Linked DNA regions of Rhodopseudomonas sp. BAL398. The protein of the gene in region 2 binds, or shares a complex with, the protein of the main gene of each other region. Links are inferred from orthologs where the notes say so. Each region holds a gene or a part of one and is shown on either strand. Other genes may lie near its edges.

Evidence for each region.
Region 1: the proteins of pnp (region 2) and RBJ75_RS03720 are in contact, whole or in part, in a cryo-EM structure (PDB 9QH0), measured with the Escherichia coli proteins. The link is inferred for Rhodopseudomonas sp. BAL398 from one-to-one orthologs.

The regions. Positions count from the first base shown.
Region 1 is NZ_CP133111.1:789,289-801,250, forward strand. What follows is about bases 1-3,797. They hold RBJ75_RS03720 (ribonuclease E/G), read right to left. Parts: upstream 3,423-3,797; coding sequence 201-3,422; downstream 1-200. Outside these bases: RBJ75_RS03725 (N-acetylmuramoyl-L-alanine amidase), read left to right, coding at 4,122-5,417; RBJ75_RS03730 (penicillin-binding protein 1A), read left to right, coding at 5,623-8,112; RBJ75_RS03735 (membrane-bound PQQ-dependent dehydrogenase, glucose/quinate/shikimate family), read left to right, coding at 8,260-10,659; RBJ75_RS03745 (NAD(P)-dependent oxidoreductase), read left to right, coding at 11,898-11,962. UniProt on the Escherichia coli protein: Endoribonuclease that plays a central role in RNA processing and decay. Required for the maturation of 5S and 16S rRNAs and the majority of tRNAs. Also involved in the degradation of most mRNAs.
Region 2 is NZ_CP133111.1:4,675,649-4,686,759, forward strand. Bases 7,692-10,637 are described here. They hold pnp (polyribonucleotide nucleotidyltransferase), read right to left. Parts: upstream 10,270-10,637; coding sequence 8,113-10,269; downstream 7,692-8,112. Other genes in these bases: rpsO (30S ribosomal protein S15), read right to left, coding at 10,595-10,637. Outside these bases: RBJ75_RS22040 (hypothetical protein), read left to right, coding at 276-593; peptide-methionine (S)-S-oxide reductase MsrA, read left to right, coding at 761-1,417; RBJ75_RS22050 (polysaccharide biosynthesis/export family protein), read left to right, coding at 1,532-2,275; RBJ75_RS22055 (hypothetical protein), read right to left, coding at 2,399-2,713; RBJ75_RS22060 (HD-GYP domain-containing protein), read left to right, coding at 3,019-4,113; RBJ75_RS22065 (AMP-binding protein), read right to left, coding at 4,138-5,724; RBJ75_RS22070 (PAS domain-containing protein), read right to left, coding at 5,929-7,611; more of rpsO, read right to left, coding at 10,638-10,864; tRNA pseudouridine(55) synthase TruB, read right to left, coding at 10,867-11,111. UniProt on the Escherichia coli protein: Involved in mRNA degradation. Catalyzes the phosphorolysis of single-stranded polyribonucleotides processively in the 3'- to 5'-direction. Also involved, along with RNase II, in tRNA processing.

The DNA.
Region 1 (11,962 bases), 3.9 Mb from region 2 along the record:
CCGCCGTCAGTACCGAACCTAATGAAGCCGTCCGGTCGTGCCGGGCGGCTTTTCGCTGGCGCTCGGTCGGGCGATCTGGATTGGCCATCCGCTTGATCGACTGGATCCGCAGCCCCCGTCTGCCACGCCAATCGCGTGCCATTAAAAAAGCCGCCCGGTTTTGCCGGGCGGCTTTTCTGATTCAGACGCTGAACCTGTTGTCAGTCGTTGCCGAGGACGCGCGACCACCAGCCGGCCTTGCGGGGCTGGGCCTCGGTGGCGGCTTCCGGGGCGGCAGGCGCGGCTTCCGGAGCGACAGGCTCGGCAGCCGGTGCAGGCTCAGCAACCGGCTGTGGCTCTGCTGCGACCTGCTGCGGTTCGGCCGAGGCGAAGTTCACCTTTTCGCGGACGGTGGAGCGCCGACGCGCCTTTTCCTTTTCCGCGTCGCGGGCGCCGTCATCCTGAGCCGGCTTGGGTTCTTCCCGGACCGGCTGCGCTGGTGCGACGGCGAGCGGCTGCTCGCTGACGACATCCTGCTTGGGTTCGCTGGCGGTCACCGGCTCGCTTGCCGAGTCGCTCGCGATCTCGCGCGGCATTTCGGTTGGCCGCGGAGCCTCGTCCTGCGGCGTATCGAAGGGCTGCGGTTCCGGCGCCATGCCGTCCATATCGGCCACCGCATAGGTGGATTCCGGAGCGGTGGTCGGTCCGAGTTCGTCACCGATCGAGCCGGAGAGGCCGTCTTCCGGGCCGCCACGACGGCGCCGTCCGCCACGGCGACCGCGGCGACGCGGCCGGCGCTCGCCATCGGCCGTCTGGTCGGCGGAGCGAGGTTCACCGTCCTGATCGTCCGGACCTTCGGATCCATCATCCGCGCCATCGTCGCCCTCGGCGACGGCGTCGCCCTCCGGCGCGTCGGCTGCCCGCGGCGCGTCATCGCCATCGTCGCGCGCCGAACTGCCCTCACGGGGCTCGCCGGTGCGGCTGCGTCGGCGACGACGCCGCTTGCGTTTGCGCCCGTCGGCGTCGGTTTCGCTGTCGCCCGAGGCCTCGCTCGAGGCCTGATCGGATGACGCGTCGTCGCTCAGGCCGACGGTCTCGTCGGTTTCGATTTCGGCCTCGAATTCGAACTGCTCGTCGTCGTCATAGGGTTCGTCGAGCGCCGGCGGGAATGCCGCGACCTGCGCCGCCAGCACCGCCTTGGCGGCCTCCAGCGTGTGGATCTGCTCGCCGCGATCGATCACGAAGGACTGCTGCGCGGTGACGGTCGCGTCGGCGATCACCGCCAGCGAGACCTTGAAGCTGTTTTCGAGGTCGCGCAGATGGCCGCGCTTGTGGTTGAGCACATAGAGCGCAACGTCGGTGCGGGTGCGCACGATCAGGTTGTGGGTCGCGCCCTTCATCAGGATCTCTTCAAGTCCGCGCAGCAATTGCAGCGCCACCGAGGAGACCGAACGGACGTGACCGGAGCCGCCGCATTGCGGGCAGGGCTCGGTCGAGCTCTCCAACACGCTGGCGCGGATCCGCTGTCGCGACATTTCCAACAGGCCGAAATGCGAGATCCGCCCGACCTGGATGCGGGCGCGATCCTGCCGCAGGCAATCGCTCATCTTGCGTTCGACCGAGCGGTTGTTGCGCTTCTCATCCATGTCGATGAAATCGATCACGATCAGGCCGGCGAGGTCACGCAGCCGCAGCTGTCGCGCCACTTCTTCCGCGGCCTCCAGATTGGTCTTGAGCGCGGTATCCTCGATGTGGTGCTCGCGGGTGGAGCGCCCCGAATTGACATCGATCGAGACCAGTGCCTCGGTCTGGTTGATGACGATGTAGCCGCCGGAGCGCAGTTGCACGGTCGGCGAGAACATCGCGTCGAGCTGGCTCTCGACCCCCATCCGCGAGAACAGCGGCTGGCCGTCGCGATACAGCTTCACCGCCCGGACGTTGGACGGCATCAGCATATGCATGAAGTCGCGCGCTTCCTGGTAACCGGCTTCGCCGGCGACCTGGATCTCGTCGATTTCCTTGTTGTAGAGGTCGCGCAGCGAGCGCTTGATCAGCGAGCCTTCCTCGTAAACGAGGGTCGGGGCCTGCGACTTCAGCGTCATGTCGCGGACGGTTTCCCACATCCGGATCAGATATTCGAAGTCGCGCTTGATTTCCGGCTTGGTGCGCGAGGCGCCCGCGGTGCGCAGGATGATGCCCATGCCCTCCGGCACGTCGAGGTCCGACACCACATCCTTGAGGCGCGAGCGATCCTGCGCCGAGGTGATCTTGCGGCTGATGCCGCCGCCGCGCGCGGTGTTGGGCATCAAGACGGCATAACGGCCAGCCAGCGACAGATAGGTGGTCAGCGCCGCGCCCTTGTTGCCGCGCTCTTCCTTGACCACCTGCACCAGCATCACCTGGCGACGCTTGATGACTTCCTGAATCTTGTACTGCCGACGCGGCCGGAAGGCACGCTCCGGCACTTCCTCGAGCACGTCGTCGCCGCCGACCGACTCGACCATGTCTTCCTCGGCATCGGCTTCATCATCTTCGTCTTCGTCGTCTTCGTCCTCATCATCGGCGTCGTGGGCGTCGGCATGATGGTCGCCGTCGTGATGATCCGCCTCGTGGTGATCGTCGTCGCCATGCGCGTCGTCGTCATGAGCTTCGCTGTCGCGTGCTTCAATGTCGCGTGCGTCGCTGTCGTCGGCTTCGGTCGCGCTGACCGGCGCGGTCTCGGCGCCGCCGGCCGGCTGCTGACCGGCGTCGAATTCGTTCGGCACGATCGGTGCGACGGCGGTGGCCAGGATTGGTGTTGCGTCGGCTGGCGTCTCGGCCGGCGATTCGGCGGCAGGCGCCGCGTCGGCGCTGGTTTCGTCACCCGATGAGGCGTCGGCAGCGGTCGGCTGCGCGGGCGTTGCATCGTGGCGCGGCTCGGCATCATGAGCGCCGACCGTCCCTGGCTCGGCCTGTTCGTGCTCGGCATGCTGATGACCAAGCAAAGCCTGCTCGGCATGATCCTCATGCGGCTGTTCGGCCTGCGACGGATCCAGGCTGGCGCCTTCGACGATGTCGCTCTGCACCCGCTCGCCACTGCCGCGGCGGCGCTGACTGCGGTGCCGCGGACGGCGGCGATTGGAGCGGTTTTCGGTCTCTTCTTCGGCTTCGCGGTGGGCGCGTTCGTCGGCCTCGATCAGCGCCAGACGGTCGGCGACCGGGATCTGGTAATAATCCGGATGAATTTCGCTGAAAGCGAGAAAGCCGTGGCGATTGCCGCCATATTCGATGAACGCGGCCTGCAGCGACGGCTCGACCCGGGTGACCTTGGCGAGATAGATATTGCCACGCAGTTGTTTGCGCTGGGCGGTCTCGAAATCAAACTCTTCGACGCGATTGCCACGGACCACAACCACCCGGGTCTCTTCCGGGTGGGTGGCGTCGATCAACATTTTGTTGGGCATTTTTGAACTCTTGGCGGCGGAATGCGCGCATGACGACACGCGCAAATCGCGCGGTCGGAGGATGCGAGCGTCCACCTGATTCGGGGGTGAGGGGAAGGCCGAAACGCAACCCGGGGCGCCGCGCCGACACTGAACCCGGGCCATTGCGACGAGCGAAGCTTTCGCTTCGCATCGGCGCGGCCGTTGCTTGGGTCTTGGTCGGCATCACACTGTGGCGCATCAAGCGTCGGCCCGTCTGAACAGATTGGCGGCAAATCGTCCGCCGTGTCTTCTTGCTGAAGGACCGGCGCCGCGCCGAAGCGCTCGCCAGCTGTGGAAATCTCCGACCAAGAGGCCGAAAATGATCGGTCATGAAGTGTCTGAACCGCCCCTGGAGCAAAAATGACCTGGGACCAGACGCCGCTCGGGCTGCACCGCCGCTCCTGCTCAGCCGCGCGCTGCGCTGGCTGGGGAGCGGACGGAAAAACGCTAAATCCCGTTAGCATTGTGGGAGGGATTCGGCGCTGCACCGGGAGGCTGAACGCGACACAACCGGGAGTTTAGACCGTCAGCCCTCGATTCATACGTGGAATGGATCGCGCTTGCAAGGGAAGCGTAGCCCGCTGGCAACACCCGGTCTCAATCGCCTTCCGACCTTTAAGCTTCGGTTAACCGTACGGTTCTATTGCGGTAAAACAGCAGTCGGAGGGACGGGATTCGTTGTCGGGCCGCACAAATCATTTTGTTTTGTTGGGCGCAATTTTTGCGTGCGCCGCAGCATTGCTGTGTGGTTCCGCGATCGGGGCCACCGCGGCCGATCCCGATTCGACCGGCTCGGTGAGCGCCGGTAATTTTCCTCTGGCCTCCGACGTGCGCCTGGCCGGCGACGACAAGCAAACCCGTTTCATTGTCGACCTCGATCAGAAATTCCCGGTGCGCGCCTTCACGCTTGCCGATCCCTACCGCGTGGTGCTGGATCTGCCGCAGATCAACTTCCGGTTGCCGGCCGGCGCTGGCGCCACTGGTCGCGGGCTGGTCAAGGCCTTCCGTTATGGCCTGGTGATGCCCGGCGGGTCGCGGATCGTGCTGGATCTCACCGGGCCGGCGAAGATCGCCAAATCCTATGTTCTGGACGCGGCCAACGGCCAGCCGCCGCGCTTGGTGGTCGAGCTTGAATCGGTCGATAGCGAGACCTTCACGCAATCGCTGGCTGCGGAGAGCCGCCCCAAATTGCGCCCGGCTGTCGGCGTCGTCGAAGCCTCGGTGGTGCTGCCAGTGCCGCCAACCGACGCCGCCGAGGCTGATCCGCGGCCGGTGGTGGTGATCGACCCCGGCCATGGCGGGATCGACAATGGCACACAGGCCGCCGGCAACGGCATCGTCGAGAAGAATCTGGTGCTGGATTTCGCGTTGGCGCTGCGCGAGCGAATCCGCGCCGCCGGCAAATACCGGGTGGTGATGACCCGGACCGACGACACTTTCATTCCGCTCGCCGAGCGGGTGAATATCGCCCGGGCGAACGCGGCATCGCTGTTCGTGTCGATCCATGCCGATTCATTGCCGCGCAGCGAGGGCGACGCGCAGGGCGCCACGATCTATACATTGTCGGACAGGGCGTCGGATGCCGAGGCCGAGCGGCTGGCGGAGGCGGAGAACAAGGCCGACGCCATCGGCGGGGTCAATCTGACCGAGGAGCCGACTGACGTCGCCGATATCCTGATCGACCTCGCCCAGCGCGAGACCCGGACCTTTTCCAATCGCTTTGCCCGGCAGTTGATGGGCGAGATGAAAACCGCCACAAGGCTGCACAAACACCCGCTGAAATCCGCCGGCTTCAAGGTGCTGAAAGCACCCGACGTGCCCTCGGTGCTGCTCGAATTGGGCTACGTCTCCAACAAGGGCGATCTGAAGCACCTGATTTCGGACAGCTGGCGGGCCAAGACGGTGGCGTCGGTGGCCAAGGCGATCGATTCCTTTCTGGCCAAGCGCGTGGTGGCGGCCGGCGGGCGGAACTGAAAAACCCTCGATAGCGCGGCGGCGGAGCCCTAGTTTGGCCACAGCGGGCGTTCTATAAACCCGCAAACGCTCCGCGTGCGGTTTGCATAATCGGTTAAAACTGCGTTGGCTGCGACTGGACGAATCGCCGCGCGTCGCAGATCTGGGGCGCCGATGGGCTCCTGGGCGCCAGACCCGGCACTTGAACTGAAACGGATATTTTCGAATGCGCTTGCTGCTGCGGTTTATGGGGTTTCTGTTTGCCGCCGGGACCATCGTGTTTCTGGTCGGCGTGGCCGCCGCCGCCGGGCTGATCTGGCATTACTCCAAGGACTTGCCGGACTATTCGCAGCTGCAGGATTATGAGCCGCCGGTGATGACGCGGGTCCACGCCGCGGACGGCGCGCTGCTCGGCGAATATTCCAAGGAACGCCGACTCTATCTGCCGATCCAGGCGGTGCCGAAGCTGGTGATCAACGCTTTCCTGGCCGCCGAGGACAAGAATTTCTACGAGCACGGTGGCATCGACTATGTCGGCATGGCGCGGGCCGCGCTGCTTTATGCGCAGAACTACGGCTCTGGCCGTCGGCCGCAGGGCGCGTCCACCATCACCCAGCAGGTCGCCAAGAACTTCCTGCTGACCAACGAGGTGTCGTTCACCCGCAAGATCAAGGAAGCCTTGCTGGCGATGCGGATCGAGCGCGCCTATTCCAAAGACAAGATCCTCGAATTGTATCTGAACGAGATCTATCTCGGTCTCGGCGCTTATGGTGTCGCCGCGGCATCGCTGGTGTATTTCGACAAATCCGTCAACGAACTCACCGTCGCCGAAGCCGCCTATCTGGCGGCGCTGCCGAAGGCGCCCGCGGCGCTGCACCCGATCCGCAACCACGCCCGGGCGGTCGAACGCCGCAATTATGTGATCGACCGGCTGTTGGAGAATGGCTGGATCAAGCAGGCCGACGCCGACAAGGCCCGCAAGGACCCGTTGGTCGTCACCAACCGCGGCAACAACGCCCACACTTTCGCCGGCGAATATTTTGCCGAGGAGGTGCGCCGCGACGTGCTGGAGCGCTATGGCGAGAAGAAGCTGTATGAGGGCGGCTTGTCGGTGCGCACCACGCTCGATCCGAAGCTGCAGGTGGAGGCTCGCAAGACCATGACCGCCGGCATGGTGCGCTACGACGAGGCCCATGGCTGGCGCGGCCCGATCAAGCAGCTCGACATCACCGGCGACTGGGGCGTCAAGCTCGCCGACGTCAAATCGCTGTCGGACATCTCGCCGTGGCGCATGGCCGTGGTGCTCGAGAGCGGCGAAAAGTCGGCCCGGATCGGATTCCAGCCGGGTCGCGAACTCGGCGGCGCGATATCCAAGGATCGCGAAACCGGGATCATCACCATCGACGGCGTCAAATGGGCCAAGGCCGCCGCGGGACCCAAGCGCGGCAAGACTCCCAAGACGGTTTCGGAAGTGCTGTCGCCCGGCGACATCATCTATGCCGACCCCTTGCTCGCCAAGGACGGCAGCGTGGTCGAAGGCCAGTATCGTCTGCGCCAGCTGCCGGAAGTCTCCGGCGCGATGGTGGCGATGGACCCGTGGACCGGCCGCGTGCTGGCGATGGTCGGCGGCTTCTCGTTCGACCAGAGCCAGTTCAACCGCGCCAGCCAAGCCTATCGGCAGCCGGGCTCGTCGTTCAAGCCGATCGTCTATTCGGCGGCGATGGACAATGGCTATACGCCCTCGACCGTGGTGGTCGACGCGCCGATCGAAATCGATCAGGGGCAGGGCGCCGGGGTCTGGCGGCCGGAAAACTACTCGACCGGGAAGTTCTACGGCCCGACCACGTTGCGCAACGCGCTGCGGCGCTCGCTCAATACCGTGACGGTGCGGTTGGCCCAGGACGTCGGCATGCCGCTGATCGGCGAATACGCCAAGCGGTTCGGCGTCTATGACGAATTGCCGAATTATCTGTCCTACGCGCTGGGCGCCGGCGAGACCACGGTGATGCGGATGGTCACCGCCTATTCGATGTTCGCCAATGGCGGGCGTCGGGTGAAGTCGACGCTGATCGACCGGATTCAGGATCGCTACGGCCACACCATCTACAAGCACGACGCCCGCGAATGCCGTGGTTGCGATGCGCCGGAAGGCTGGCACAATCAGCCCGAGCCGCAACTGATCGACCGCCGCGAGCAGGTGCTCGACCCGATGACGGCCTATCAGATCACCTCGATGATGGAAGGCGTGGTCCAGGCCGGCACCGCCACCGTGATGCGCGACGTCGGCAAGCCGATTGCCGGTAAGACCGGCACCACCAATGACGAAAAGGATGCCTGGTTCATCGGCTTTTCGCCCGATCTCGTGGTCGGCGTCTATGTCGGTTACGACAAGCCGCGCAATCTCGGCAGGGGCGGCACCGGCGGCCATCTGGCGGCGCCGATCGCGCGCGATTTCATGAAGCTGGCGCTGGTCGACAAGCCCGCCGTTCCGTTCCGCGTGCCGGCCGGCATCAAGCTGATCAGGGTCGACTCGGCAACCGGGATGCGCGCCGGACCCGGCGATCCCAAGACCATCCTCGAGGCCTTCAAGCCGGGCACCGCGCCGCCGGATAATTACTCGGCGATCGGCGTGGCCGATTATGACGGGCGCTCGCAAACGGTCTCTCCGGATGCCGACCGCACCATCCTGCGCTCCGGCACCGGCGGGCTGTACTAGACCATCCGCGCGCCGCTGTTGCTGCGGATAAAATCGCGTTGCTGGCGGCGAAGGCTCGGCTCAAATGAGCGGTTCTGCGATTGATCGCGGAACCAATTCGCCGGCGTGGCCTTTCACCCTCATCTGACAATTGATGAGGATATCGGCATGGATCGCGCGCGAACGGCAACGGATTGGGCGGCGATCGCTCTCGGTGTCCTGATGATCCTGATTGGCGTCGTCCTGGCGGTCGGCGGGGTCTGGCTGCTGAGCCTCGGCGGCTCATTCTATTATCCGGTGGTCGGCCTTGGCCTGATCGCATCTGGCGCGCTCATCGCCGATCGGCGGGCGATCGGCGCCTGGGTCTATGTCGCGGTGTTTGTTTTCACCCTGGTCTGGGCGTGGTGGGAGATTGGGGCCAATGGCTGGGCCTGGGTGCCGCGCATTGTCGGGCCGATGTTGCTGCTGATTGCGGTGCTGGCGCTGGCTCCGCGCCTGGCTTCGCGCAGCAGCGGCGTCACCGCCGCGATCGCGGCCGCAATCTGCCTTCTGGTGGTGGCGGTCGGCGGATTCTCGATGTTCGGACAGTCGCGCACCGCGTCGGCCGCGGTCGGCCTGATGCCGGCGCCACGGCAGCAGATGGCCGATCCGTCGCCGCTCAAGACCGGAGCGGATTGGCCCGCTTATGGCGGCAGCTACAGTGCGCGCCGTTATTCGCCGCTCAATCAGATCACCGCCGACAACGTTGCTCAGCTGACCCGAGTCTGGATCTTCCATACCGGCGATCTGCCCGATGCCAAGACCAAGGGGACATACGGCGCCGAAACCACGCCGCTGAAGATCGGCGACAGCCTCTATCTGTGCACCCCGAAGAACATCATGATCGCGCTCGATGCCAGCACCGGCACCCAGCGCTGGCGTTACGATCCGAAAGTGCCCGACGAGAACATTCCCTACACCGCCGCTTGCCGCAGCGTCGTGTACTACGCGACGCCCAATGTCGATGCGGCGCAGGCCTGCGCGACGCGGATCATCGAGGGGACGCTGGATGCCCGGATCATCGCGGTCGACGCCAAGACGGGCGAGCCATGCGCCGATTTCGGAGAGCAGGGACAGGTCGATACCACGATCGGAATCGGCGAGCACGATCCGGGGATGTTCTCGATCACCTCGCCGCCGACCGTGGTGCGCGGCGTGATCGTGGTCGGTCATCAAGTGCTCGACGGTCAAAAGCTCGACGCGCCATCCGGCGTGATCCAGGGCTATGACGCGGTGACCGGCGCGTTGCGCTGGGCCTGGGACATGGGCAAACCCGATGCGCCGGTGCCGCCGCCGCCGGGCCAGACCTATACCCGCGGAACGCCGAATATGTGGACCACGGCGTCGGGCGATGAGCAGCTCGGACTGGTCTATCTGCCGCTCGGCGCGCCCGCCGGAGACTATTGGAGCAGCGAGCGCTCGCAGCGCGAAAAGGAATTCGCCACCTCGCTGGTCGCGATCGATGTCACCACCGGCAAGCCGGCGTGGCATTTCCAGACCGTTCACAACGATGTCTGGGACTACGACCTCGGCTCGCAGGCGACGCTGGTGGATTATCCCACCGCGGACGGCACCGTCCCGGCGCTGGTGCTACCGAGCAAGCGCGGCGACATCTTCATGCTCGATCGCCGCACCGGCAAACCTTTGGCCGACGTCGTGGAGCGCCAGGTGCCGCCGGGCGGCGTCGAGCCCGCGCAACGCGCCAAGACCCAGCCGTTCTCGACCTATCATACGCTCGCCAAGCCGGCGCTCACCGAGCGCGACATGTGGGGCATGTCGCCGATCGACCAGATGATCTGCCGCATCCAGTTTCGCAAGGCGAGTTATGACGGGCCGTTCACCCCACCGACCTCGGCCCGGCATTCGGTGGAATATCCCGGCTACAATGGCGGATCGGATTGGGGCGGCGTTGCGGTCGATCCGAAGCGTGGCGTCATCATCGCCAACTACAATGATATGCCGAATTATAACCGGCTGGTGCCACGCGACGAGGCCGACCGGCTCGGCTGGGCGCCGCGCAATCAGGCGCGCGGCAAGATCGGCGGCGCCGAGGGCGCGGGCGATCCGCAGGTCGGCGCGCCCTATGCGATCAACGTCAATGCCGGCTGGCGCTTGCCGGTCACCGGGCTGCTGTGCAAGCAGCCGCCTTATGGCGGCATCCGGGCGATCGACTTAAAGACCGGCAAGACCCTGTGGGACCGTCCGCTCGGGCAGGCCCGCACCAATGGTCCGTTCGGGATTCCCTCGATGCTGCCGATCACGATCGGCACGCCGAATAATGGCGGCGCGGTGGTGACCGGGGGCGGCCTGATCTTCATCGCCGCCACCACCGACAATCTGATTCGCGCTATCGACATCGAGACCGGCAAGACGGTGTGGCAGGACGTGCTGCCGGCCGGCGGGCAGGCCACGCCGATGACCTATGAGGCCAACGGCCGCCAATACGTCGTGATCATGGCGGGCGGCCACCACTTCATGGAGACCCCGGTCGGCGATTCGCTGGTGGCTTACGCGCTGCCGCAGAAATAGCGCCGGGCGACCGATGACGGGGATCGCGGCGATTGCGCTTTGCCGCGGTCGCCGCTAAATCCCTGTCAGCATTTCGCGGCCCTGCCGCACATGAGAGTCACCATGCGCCCAGAAATCGAACGCCTCGTCGAAGAGATCAAGCAGTCAGTCGGGCTGCTGAGGAGGCATCTTTGACGTCGATGCAGCCACGGCACGCCTGGCGGAGCTGAACAAGCTCGCCGAAGACCCCAATCTCTGGAACGATCCCCAGAGCGCCCAGAAGCTGATGCAGGAGCGGACCTCGTTGGAGGATTCGCTGACCGGCATCGGCAAGGTCGAGCGTGAGCTCGACGACAATGTCGAAATGATCGAACTCGGCGAGGCCGAGGACGACGAAGGCGTGGTGCTCGAAGCCGAGGCCGCGCTGAAGGGCCTGAAGAAAGAGATCGCGCGGCGCGAGCTGGAAGCGCTGCTGGCGGGCGAGGCCGACCGCTTCGATTCCTATCTCGAAGTCCATGCCGGCGCCGGCGGCACCGAGAGCCAGGACTGGGCCTCGATGCTGCTGCGGATGTATACCCGCTGGGCCGAGAAGCACGGCTTCAAGATCGAATATCTGGAAGAGACCCAGGGCGAAGAGGCCGGGATCAAATCGGCGACGATCCAGATCTCCGGCCACAACGCCTATGGCTGGCTCAAGACCGAGGCCGGCGTGCATCGGCTGGTGCGGATCTCGCCCTTCGATTCCAACGCGCGGCGCCACACCTCGTTTTCCAGCGTGGCGATCTTCCCGGTGGTCGACAATTCGATCAAGATCGACATCAACGAGAGCGACGTCCGCGTCGACACCATGCGCTCGGGCGGCGCCGGCGGTCAGCACGTCAACAAGACCGAATCCGCGGTGCGGCTGACCCATATTCCGTCCGGCGTCGCCGTGGTGTGTCAGGCCGGCCGCTCCCAGCACAAGAACAAGGCGCAGGCCTGGGACATGCTGCGCGCGCGGCTTTATGAAATCGAGCTGAAAAAGCGCGAAGCGCAGGCCGCCGCCGATCAGGCCGCCAAGACCGAAATCGGCTGGGGCCACCAGATCCGCTCTTATGTGCTGCAGCCCTATCAGATGGTGAAGGATTTGCGCACCGGGGTTCAGACCTCCGATACGTCGGGCGTACTCGACGGCGACATCGACGACTTCATGGCGGCGACGCTGGCGCAGCGCGCCTTCGGCACGCCGCCGCCGCAGATCGACGACGTGGACTGATCGCATGACGCTTGGGGCGTTCATCGGATTGGGACGCATGGGGCACGGCATGGCCGGGTGCTATCTCGA
Region 2 (11,111 bases):
TTAAGTCGACCGGCTCAGACAGCAACGTCGCCCAAAGAACAGCGGCGGCAGGATCGCCCCTACCGCCAGTGCGGCTCTTATAGAGCCCCCGCTTTCCAGCGTCAACGCCCAGCGCTCGCGCTGTGGTCGCACCCGGGGTGGTCGGCGGACCGGTTCCTGCAGGGCGGCGCGCCGAAAGCCCGACGGGCCCAATAAGTCGCTGGCGAGGTTGAATTTTAGCGCCTGCCCCGGTAATCCCGGGCTGCGGCGGGTCGCTGCCGCAAATGGGGTGACGCATGATCCGTGGGTTTTTTCGTCTGATCGGACTGCTGCTGCTGACGGGTGGGTTCGTTTTCCTGGTCTATGACGGCGCCCGCTCGGTCGCGGACAATGCCTTGCGCTGGACCCGGTTAGGCGAATCCTGGAACGACATCCACCAATCCAGCCAGCAGGCGTTTCGGGTCAAGGTCGAGGCCGCCGCGCCCTGGCTGTGGGACAATGTGATCAAGCTGCTGCTCGACCAACCGACCTTCGCGGTGCTCGGGGTGCTGGGAATCCTGCTGATGCTGACGTTTCGGGCGCGCAAGCCGCTGATCGGATATGCCCGCGATTGACCCGCGGGCGCGCCGGATGATGGCGGCTGCGACCCCTGCCGTTTTGCGGGTAAATACCTATATTCAGATCTGAGATCGTGCCCGTCGCCGGATCCCTGGTTCGGCGGTTGGTGCGCGAGCCACAGCCAATGCGCGGGGGCGCTGTCGCCCGCGCCGGGAGGGATTTGATGTTCTTCATGCGCAAGACCACCGCATTGCCCAGTGCCGCCGAGGCGTTGCCGGGCCGCGCCACGCCGGTCGCCACGGCGACCACCCATTTCGTCAACGGACACCGGATTCAGCCGCCTTATCCCGAGGGCCTGGCGCAGGCGGTGTTCGGGCTCGGCTGTTTCTGGGGCGCGGAACGCAAATTCTGGGAACTGGGCGAGGGGGTTTACACCACGGCGGTCGGCTATGCCGGCGGTCACACCCAGAACCCGACCTATGAGGAGGTCTGTTCGGGCCGCACCGGCCATACCGAAGTGGTGCTGGTGGTGTTCGACCCGACGATAATCTCCTACGACCGTTTGCTGAAGACGTTCTGGGAAAGCCACAACCCGACCCAGGGCATGCGCCAGGGCAACGATGTCGGGACGCAATACCGTTCGGCGATCTACACCTTTGGCGAGGCGCAACGACAGGCTGCCGAAGCCTCGCAGGCCGCCTATGGCAAAGCGCTGGCGGCGAAGGGGCTCGGCCCGATTACCACCGAGATCGCGCCGTCTGGCGCGTTCTATTTCGCCGAGGACTATCATCAGCAATATCTGGCGAAGAATCCCGCCGGCTATTGCGGCCTCGGCGGCACCGGCGTGTCGTGCCCGATCGGCGCCGGCGTCAGCGCCTGATTCAAGCGGGCCGTCCGCTGCGAAGCCCGATTGGATTCGCAGCGGACGCCCGTTCGGACTCACCAATTATTAACCCTAATGCTGCATTAATAGGTGCGATCTCGTTATGAGGGGATGGCTCCTGTGTGGTTGTTGCGCGCGTTCCGATTGTCGATTGTCGCCCTCCCGGCCGCGCTTGCGCTGGCGGGCTGCATGGGGCGTTCGGGGCCGATCGCGGCCATGCCGCGCAACGATCTGGATTCGATGGCCTATGGCTCGCGCGGTTATCAGCAGCCGGCCTATGGCGGCGGCGCGTTCGCGGCTGTCGCCTCGGGGTTCTCGCGTCGCGGCAACCCGCCGGTTGTCTATGCGGCATCGCCGGGGCCCGCGTCGGCCCCGCGGGTGGTTCCGGTCTATGAGCCGGACTATCAGCTCGACGCCGGCGACCGGTTGCGGGTCGTGGTCTACGGTCAGGAAGGCCTCACCAATACCTACACGATCGGCCCCGGCGGCACGATCACCATGCCGCTGATCGGCGCGGTGCCGGCGCGCGGTCGCACCCCTTCGGGCCTCGCCGCTGCGATCACCGCACGCCTGCGCAATGGCTTCATCCGCGATCCCTCGGTCGCGGTCGAAATCGATTCCTATCGGCCGTTCTTCATTCTCGGCGAGGTCGCGGCCCCCGGGCAATATCCCTATGTGCCGAACATGACCGTCGAGAGCGCGGTGGCGATCGCCGGCGGGTTCTCGCCGCGCGCCAAGCGGGACAGTGTCATCCTGACTCACCCCGAAGGCGCAAGCTCGCTGCGCGCCGCGGTGCCGCTCGGCACCCCGCTCAGCCCCGGCGATACCGTGATGGTCGGCGAGCGCTGGTTCTGAGTCAGCGGTCGTCGCCGGCTCAGATCCGGCATCCACCGTCCGCGGTCGTCAGGAGCGATGTCTGTCCCGCGGCTCATCCCTTGGTGGGTCAAGATGGTTGGCCGATGACGCGCCCGGCGTGGATTATCGCCACATCCAGTTGCGGCCCCAATCGCCTTTCCAGCCCGCCAGCCGGCCGCGGCGGAATTGCAGATAGAGCCGGTCGCGCCGGTTGAAGAACCCGCTGCCGCCGATGTCGCGAAACACCAGATAGATTTCCTCGCCGGGCCGCCCGCTGATGTAGTTCAGCGGCTTGCCAAGCGCGCGCGCCGCGTCCTCGGCATCCATGCCGAACGCCAACGGAGTGGTGTTGGACAGCGTCGCGGCGAATGGCGGCGGGAAATGGCCCCTCAACGGTACTGCTTGCTGGGCGGTCGCTGCGGCCGTTGTGGCGGCCATCGCAACGCCGATCATGATCGCGCCAAGCGCCCGGCGACGCGCCGAGAGGCGAGGCCTCTGGACCGGGATAGCGCTTGCTTCAAGGTGGCGGTTCGGCATTGCCCTCATCCTGCAATTTCATCGACTATAGACGAGCGCGCCGCCGGGCGCGACTGCCGCGCCGCCTCGCCTGCGCGGCGCCGAGCGAACGGTGTCAATTTGCGCCGCAAACAAAACCGAACCTTAACAATGCTCATTAATCCTCGGGAACCTATTCCTTGTTATCTCTGGGGCTTGTGACAATGGCCTCAAGGCTCCGGGACTCGATGACGGCAACAGCTCAACAATCCGTGGCGCGGCGGCGGTTGATTCTTGCCTCCGACCGCGGCGATCACAGCCGGGATCTGGCGGGCATTCTCGCCGCGGTCGCCGACGTTGAAACTGTGCCGACGGCCCAATTGCCGGATGCGCCTGCCAAGGGCCTGTCCGGGATCGTGGTCGATATCAATTTGCGCTCGGCCGACAGCGTGCAGCAGATTCGCCGCAAGCTGCTGGCCGGCGCCTATAAGCCGGTGCCGCGCCTGTTCGTGCTCGCCGATGAATTGCATCACGGCTCGATGCAGGCCTGGGCGCTCGGCGCCACCGACACCATCGCGCGGCCGTTCGACGCCCGCGATATTCTGCAGCGGATTCAGGCCGCGTTTCCCGACCCGGGCGAGGACGCCGTGGTGGCCGGAGCCGAGGCGCTCGACAAGGGCGTGTCAGCCGCTCACGCGGTTCTGAAAAAGATGTTCGAACGGCTGCCGGCCGGACAGGCGTTGAGCTTCGACGACATCAAGCAGGCGGAAGGTCATATTCTGCGGGCGATCAAGAAATCGTCGCTGCGGGAATGGCTCAGCGCGGTCGGCCGTCACCACAATGAAAGCTGCCGGCTCAGCCTGTTTGCGACCGGTTTCGCGGTGGCCTTCGCGCAGCATCTGGGCATGCGCGAGGAGGATGAGCGCAGGCTCACCCGCGCCGCGTTGCTGTACGATGTCGGCAAGGCGTTCGTCGATATCGGCGCGCTCGACAATCTCGACAATCTGGCCGGCGATCAACTCAAGGCGTTCCGCGAACATCCGCGGCTCGGCTTCAATGCGCTGGCGGCGCAGGGCAGTTTCCCGCGCGAAACGCTCGACGTGGTGCTGCATCACCATGAAATGCTCGACGGCAGCGGTTATCCGGATGGCCTGCATGGCGACCAGATCAGCGACATCGTCCGTATCACCACGGTGGTCGACATCTATGCCTCGCTGGTGGCGAAGCGGGCCAGGCATGAGCCATTGACCCGCGCGCAGGCCTTCGCCCGCATGGAAGCGTTGGGCGACAAGATCGATCAGCGGCTGCTGCAGGCGTTCCGCCCGGTGGCGCTGGGCTGCTGACGCGCCGGCGCGGCCGCGCCGCGATCACTCCAGCAATTTGCGCAGCTCCGCCTTGGCCACTTTCTCCAGGGTCGAGCGCGGCATCTCGTCGACCAGGCGGATTTCGCGCGGCACCTTGAAATCCGCCAGCGCGTCGCGGCACGCCGCCATCACCTGGTCATGGAGATCCGGCGCGGCCTCGGCCACCCCGGCGCTTGGGATCACGAACACCACCGGGACCTCGTCGAGCATCGGATGCTTCTTGGCCACCACGGCGGCCTCGCGCACGCCCGGCACCATCGCGACCACCTGTTCGATCTCCGAGGCGGCGACGTTCTCGCCGCCGACCTTCAGCATGTCCTTGGCGCGATCGCCGAATTTGATGAAGCCGCGCTCCAGCAGGGTGACGCGGTCACCGGTGATGAAATAGCCGTGGGCGTCGAAACTGTCGCGGGTCGCGGCCTCGTTGTGCAGATACTCCTTGAACAGCGACAGCCCGGGCACGCCCTTGATCAGCAGATTGCCGGTCGAGCCCACCGGCGTCGGAGCGCCGTCATCATCGGTGACGCGGAGGGTGTATTCGGGCGCGGCGCGGCCGATCGACATCGGAATATTGGGCTGGTCGACCTCGCCGATGATGCCGTGGGAGATGGTTTCGGTCATGCCCCACCAGCCGACGATCTTGATGCCGAACTTCGCGAATGCCGGCGGTTCGCAGAACGCCGTGCCCCATAGCCGGAAACTGTGCTGCTTCGGTACTTCGTAATCGAGCAGTGCTTTCAGGCAGAACCCGATGGTCGACGCCCAGGTGCAGCGGTGCTCCAGCGCCGTGCCCCAGAAACGCCGCGCGGAAAACCGCGGCTGGATCACGCAAGAGGCGCCCACCCACAGCGTCGCCAGCACCGAATAGGCCAGCGCGTTGGTGTGGAATAGCGGCAGATAGGCCAGATGCACGTCGTCGGCGCGCAGCGTCTGATGCACGGCGTTGATTTTGGCGCCCCACAACGCATTGGCGTGGGTCCACAACACCGCCTTGGGTCGCGACGTGGTGCCGGAGGTGTATTGCACGCTGCACGGCGCCATCGGATCGATCGGCCGGCGCGGCCGGTCGGCGCTGTCGGCGAACAGCGCCTCGAAGCGCTCCGCCTGCGGCACGGCGTGACCTTGCGCCGGGGCTTCGCCGGAATCATGCGAGATCACCGCGATCCAGCGCAGCTTGCGGCAATTGCCGGCGACCAACTCGGCATAGGCCGGCTGGGTGATGGCGGCGACCGCGCCGCAATGATCGGCGAAATAGGCGATCTCGGCGGCTGCCGAGCGGGTGTTGGTGGTCACCGCAATGGCGCCGAGCTCGACGCAGGCGAACCAGGTCAGCATCGCCTCGATGCAATTGTCGAGATGGATCAGGACGTATTCGCCCGGCTTGACGCCGCGCTTGGCGAGGCCGGCGGCGAGCGCGCCGACCCGGTCGTGAAATTCGCCGTAGCTCCAGCTCCGCGCCGGCTGATCGAACGGCGCCCAGATCAGGAACGGATGGTCGCGGCGTTGTTCAGCCTGCATCCGCAGCAGCCACGGCACATCGAGCCCGGCAAATGGTCCCACTACTCCTGGCGCATTCTCGTCACGTACCATCGTTCCTCCCGATCGAAGTCCTGCGTTGCATCGACGGCATCGTCGCCGGCCGGTGGTCGCGGCTTCTTTGTTATGACCGGGATGTTGTGCCATCGGCGGACGCCGAGCGCAATTCGCGGCGGTCGCATGGCGACGGTGCAAGAACGCAATCAGGCGACCTTGCGGCCGCCCTGCGTCGTCAAATTCCGCCAGGCGGATGGGCGCTTAGCCGTTGGCGATCGCGGAGGCTTCGGCGGCCGCGCGTTGCATGCTGGACGACATCTCGTTCGTCACCGTGCTTTGTTCCTCGACGGCGGCGGCGGTCGAGGTGACATACTCGCTCACATTCTGGATCGAGGTCTTGATCCTGTTCAGCGCCTCGACGACATCGCCCGAAATGCCGTTGAGGTTGTCGATCTCACTGCCGATCTTGTCGGTCGCCTGTTTGGCCTGATTGGCGAGGTTCTTCACTTCGGCGGCCACCACAGCGAAGCCGCGGCCGGCCTCTCCGGCGCGGGCGGATTCGATCGTCGCGTTGAGCGCCAGCAAATTGATCTGGCCGGTGATCTGCCCGATCAGTTCGACGATGCCGCTCATCGCCTGGGCCGCGTCGTTGAGCCGCTGGGCCTGGGAATCCGCGGATTCGACCTCGTTGACCGCGGTCATTGCGGTCTCCCGCGATTTGGTCATCGCTTCGGAAATCTCCCGCACCGAGGCGTTGAGTTCCTCGGCGCCCGCAGCCACCGATTCCATCATCGAGCGGACGCGTTCATTGCCCAGCCGCGTCAGCACCTGCTTGGTGGTGTCGGTGGCGTATTTCACCACCTTGAACGGCTTGCCGTTGAGGTCGAGGATCGGATTGTAGGACGCCTGGATCCAGACCTCGCGGCCGCCCTTGCCGATCCGCTTGTATTCGGCGGCCTGGTACTCGCCGCGGCGCAGCGCGGCCCAGAATTCCCGATAGGCCGGCGTGTCGCGCTCGGCGGCATCGACGAACATGCTGTGGTGGCGGCCCTTGATCTCGCCGAGCGAGTAGCCCAAGGCGCGCAGGAAGTTGTCATTGGCGCCGATGATCGTGCCGTCGACATCGAACTCGATCACGGCCTGCGACTTGCCGATCGCGTCGATCTGACCGGCCAGGTCGGCGGTCGCCAGCTTCTGCTGGGTCACGTCGGTGGCGAATTTGACCACCTTGAATGGCTTGCCCTTCTCGTCGAGGATCGGGTTGTAGGACGCCAGAATCCAGACCTCCTTGCCGCCCTTGCCGATCCGCTTGTATTCGGCGGCGAGGTAGTCGCCGCGATTGAGGCTGGCCCAGAACTCCCGGTACGCGGCGCTGTCCCGCATTGCCGGCTCGACGAACAGGCTGTGATGCTTGCCCTGGACCTCGGCCAGCGAATAGCCGAGCGCTTTGAGAAAATTCTCGTTCGCCGTCAGGATGGTTCCGTCCATCGTGAATTCGATCACCGCCTGGGCGCGGCTGATCGCATTCATCTTGCCGGAATCCTCCATGCTGCGCAGCTTTGCCGCCGTAATGTCGGTGGCGTATTTGACGACGCAGAACGGCTTGCCCTGCTTGTCGAGCACCGGATTGTACGAGGCCTGGATCCAGATGTCGCCGCCGCCCTTGGCGATGCGTTTGAATTCCCCGGCCTGATATCGGCCCGCCTTCAGCCCGTCCCAGAATTCGCGATACGCGGCGCTGTCGCGCAACGCCGGCTCGACGAACATGCTGTGATTCTTGCCCTTGATCTCCGCCAGCTCGTAGCCGAGCGCTTTGAGAAAATTGTCATTGGCGGTTCGGACGGTGCCGTCCATATCGAATTCGATCACTGCCTGCGAGCGGTTGATAGCATCAAGTGTGGCCGCAGTACGATCGGTGCCGGCGCGCTTGGAGAACGGGTACATCTGTCGGGAACCTCAATGGATGATCGCTCGCGGCGCACGGCTGTGACGGGCACACTTTGTCCGCAGATTCCCGACTGTGTTGGTGTCGACTTAACTTTTGCCTAACCCGGAATGAGTGCAACACGGTGGAATTGCGCTCCGTGAATGCGACCGGTGCGGCTGATTACTGTGTGTTGCGTAGTTGGCAGGTCCCGAGCGCTAGTTTTGGCAACCGGAGGTGGTGCCGAGCGGTGTTCCCGTCGCAAGCGAAGTAACAGGAGACCCTTTTGCTCGTGCGCGGGGGTGCGAAAAAAGCGCCGCCCTAGTAATCATACGTAGTCCGGTCGCGCGGATTTGTCGCGTGTCGCTGACCTTATCGAACCAACTCTTCGTGGAATTCAAACCCGTAAAATTCCGCTCCGTGGAATCGCGTGTCTCGTCGAATACCCAGTGCGGTCAGCCTCATGAAAAAGGGGCGACCTTTCGGCCGCCCCTTGCTCATCATTGTTTGGATCGAAGGCGTTACTCGCCGGCGGCTTCGCGCGGCGCGGCCTCTTCGGCCTTCTGCTTGGCTTCGAGATCCTCGCCGGTGGTCTGGTCGACGACCTTCATCGACAGCCGGGTCTTGCCGCGGTCGTCGAAGCCGAGCAGCTTGACCTTGACCTTGTCGCCTTCCTTGACGACGTCGGAGGTCTTCTGCACCCGGCCCGAAGCGAGCTGGCTGATATGGACCAGGCCGTCCTTGGCGCCGAAGAAGTTCACGAAGGCGCCGAACTCCATGACCTTGACGACGGTGCCGTCATAGATCGCGTTGAGCTCGGGATCGGACGCGATCGACTTGATCCACTTGATCGCCGCCTTGATCGATTCGCCGTCGGAGGACGCCACCTTGACGGTGCCGTCGTCGTCGATATTGACCTTGGCGCCGGTCTTTTCGACGATCTCGCGGATCACCTTGCCGCCGGTGCCGATCACTTCCCGGATCTTGTCGGTGGCGATCTTGAAGGTCTCGATCCGCGGCGCGTATTCGCCGAGTTCGGCGCGGGCGTTGGTCAGGGCCTTCGACATCTCACCCAGAATGTGGATGCGGCCGTCCTTGGCCTGGCCGAGCGCGACCTTCATGATCTCCTCGGTGATGCCGGCGATCTTGATGTCCATCTGCAGCGAGGTGATGCCCTGATCGGTCCCCGCCACCTTGAAGTCCATGTCGCCGAGATGATCCTCGTCGCCGAGAATGTCGGACAGCACCGCGAAGCGCTCGCCTTCCAGGATCAGGCCCATCGCGATGCCCGCGGTCGGCCGCTTCAGCGGCACGCCAGCGTCCATCAGCGCCAGAGAGGCGCCGCAGACCGACGCCATCGAGGACGAGCCGTTCGACTCGGTGATCTCGGAGACGACGCGCACGGTGTAGGGGAATTCGTGATGCGGCGGCAGCACCGGATGGATCGCGCGCCAGGCGAGCTTGCCGTGGCCGATTTCGCGACGCTTGGTGCCGCCCATGCGTCCGGTTTCACCGACCGAGTAGGGAGGAAAGTTGTAGTGCAGCAGGAACTGCTCCTTGTAGGTCCCTGACAGCGAGTCGATGTACTGCTCGTCCTCGCCGGTGCCGAGCGTGGTCACCACCATCGCCTGGGTTTCGCCGCGGGTGAACAGCGCCGAGCCGTGGGCGCGGGGCAGCACGCCGACCTGGGCGATGATCTGGCGCACGGTCTTGGAATCGCGGCCGTCGATGCGCTTGCCGGTGTCAAGAATGTTCCAGCGAACGATCTTGGCTTCCAGGTGCTTGAACACGCCGGCGATGCGGAGCTTGTCGTATTTCGGCTCCTCACCTTCCGGGAAGTAGTGCGCCATCACCTTTTCCTTGGCCTTGCCGACCGCTGCGTAGCGATCCTGCTTGACCGGAATGGCGTAGGCGGCGCGCAGCTCGGGCTCGATCATGCCCAAGATCTCTTTCTCGAGCTCGCTCTCGTCGACGACCTTGACGTCGCGCGGCTCCTTGGCGGCCTTCTCGGCGAGTTCGATGATCGCCTGCACCACCGGCTGGAAGTGCCGGTGACCGAACATCACCGCGCCCAGCATGATGTCTTCGTTGAGTTCCTTGGCTTCGGATTCGACCATCAGCACCGCGTCGGCGGTGCCGGCGACGACCAGGTCGAGCTGGGTGTCGACCATCTCATCGAGCGTCGGGTTGAGCACGTATTCGTCGTTGATGAAGCCGACGCGGGCGGCGCCGATCGGGCCCTTGAACGGCGCGCCGGACAAAGTCAGCGCGGCCGAAGAGGCGACCAGAGCGAGAATGTCCGGGTCGTTCTCCATGTCGTGCGACAGCACGGTGACGATGACCTGGGTCTCGTTGCGCCAGCCGTCGACGAACAGCGGACGGATCGGGCGGTCGATCAGGCGGGAGACCAAGGTCTCCTTCTCGGTCGGGCGGCCTTCGCGCTTGAAATAGCCGCCGGGAATGCGGCCGGCCGCGTAGGTCTTCTCGATATAGTCGACGGTCAGCGGCAGGAAGTCGACGCCCTCGCGGGGCGTCTTGGCGGCGACGACCGTGGCGAGCACGACGGTTTCGCCATAGGTGGCGAGCACGGCGCCGTCGGCCTGACGGGCGATCTTGCCGGTCTCAAGCCGAAGCGGACGACCACCCCAATCGATCTCGACTGAATGAATATTGAACATTGCGTGTTTCTTTCATGGGTTCACGAAAGGCGGCAACGCCAAATACCAAAAGACCATGCGCAAGATTGCGAGACGCTGAGCGCGCGATGGCGTCAGCGTCCGGCGATCCTGCCATGGTCTTCCGGTCGAAAATGGCGTCGATCCTCCCGGTGCGGGGATCAACCCGCGCGGCGGGCCATTGGCCCGTTGTCGCTCAGCGGCCGGAGTGCTGCTGAGCAAAAGCGTACAGGCAAATCAATTCGCCTGTACGGAACTCGATCGGCGGACCTGAAGGGAAGCGGAGATCCGCTCCCAGGCCGCGCCGTTTAGGCGCGCGCGAATTCGATCAGCGGCGGATGTTGTGCTTTTCGAGCATCGCCTTGTAGCGTTCCACGTCCTTCTTCTTGATGTAATCGAGAAGCGAACGGCGCGTGGACACCAGCTTCAACAGGCCGCGGCGCGAATGATTGTCCTTGCCGTGGGTCTTGAAGTGGCTGGTGAGGTTGACGATGCGTTCCGACAGGATCGCGATCTGAACCTCGGGCGAGCCGGTGTCGCCGGCCTTCTTGGCATTGGTCTTGATGACTTCCGCTTTGCGTTCTGCGGTAATCGACATCGTCAGATACTTTCTTTGCGTGCCGAACTGGTCAGTCCGGTCAGGTTGAACACGCGCTTGGGGATGAGTTCGCCATTGCCAATCTCGGCGAGGGCCAAAAGCCGGCCTGCCACCGTGACATAGACTGTGCCGCTATCATTGGGCGCATCCCGTCCGCGCAACAAAACGGCCTGGCCCCGATGGAGCCTTGCCGCATCAGCCCGTGTGACGGCCAGCGCCGGGATGTCGTCCAGCGCGGTCTCAACGG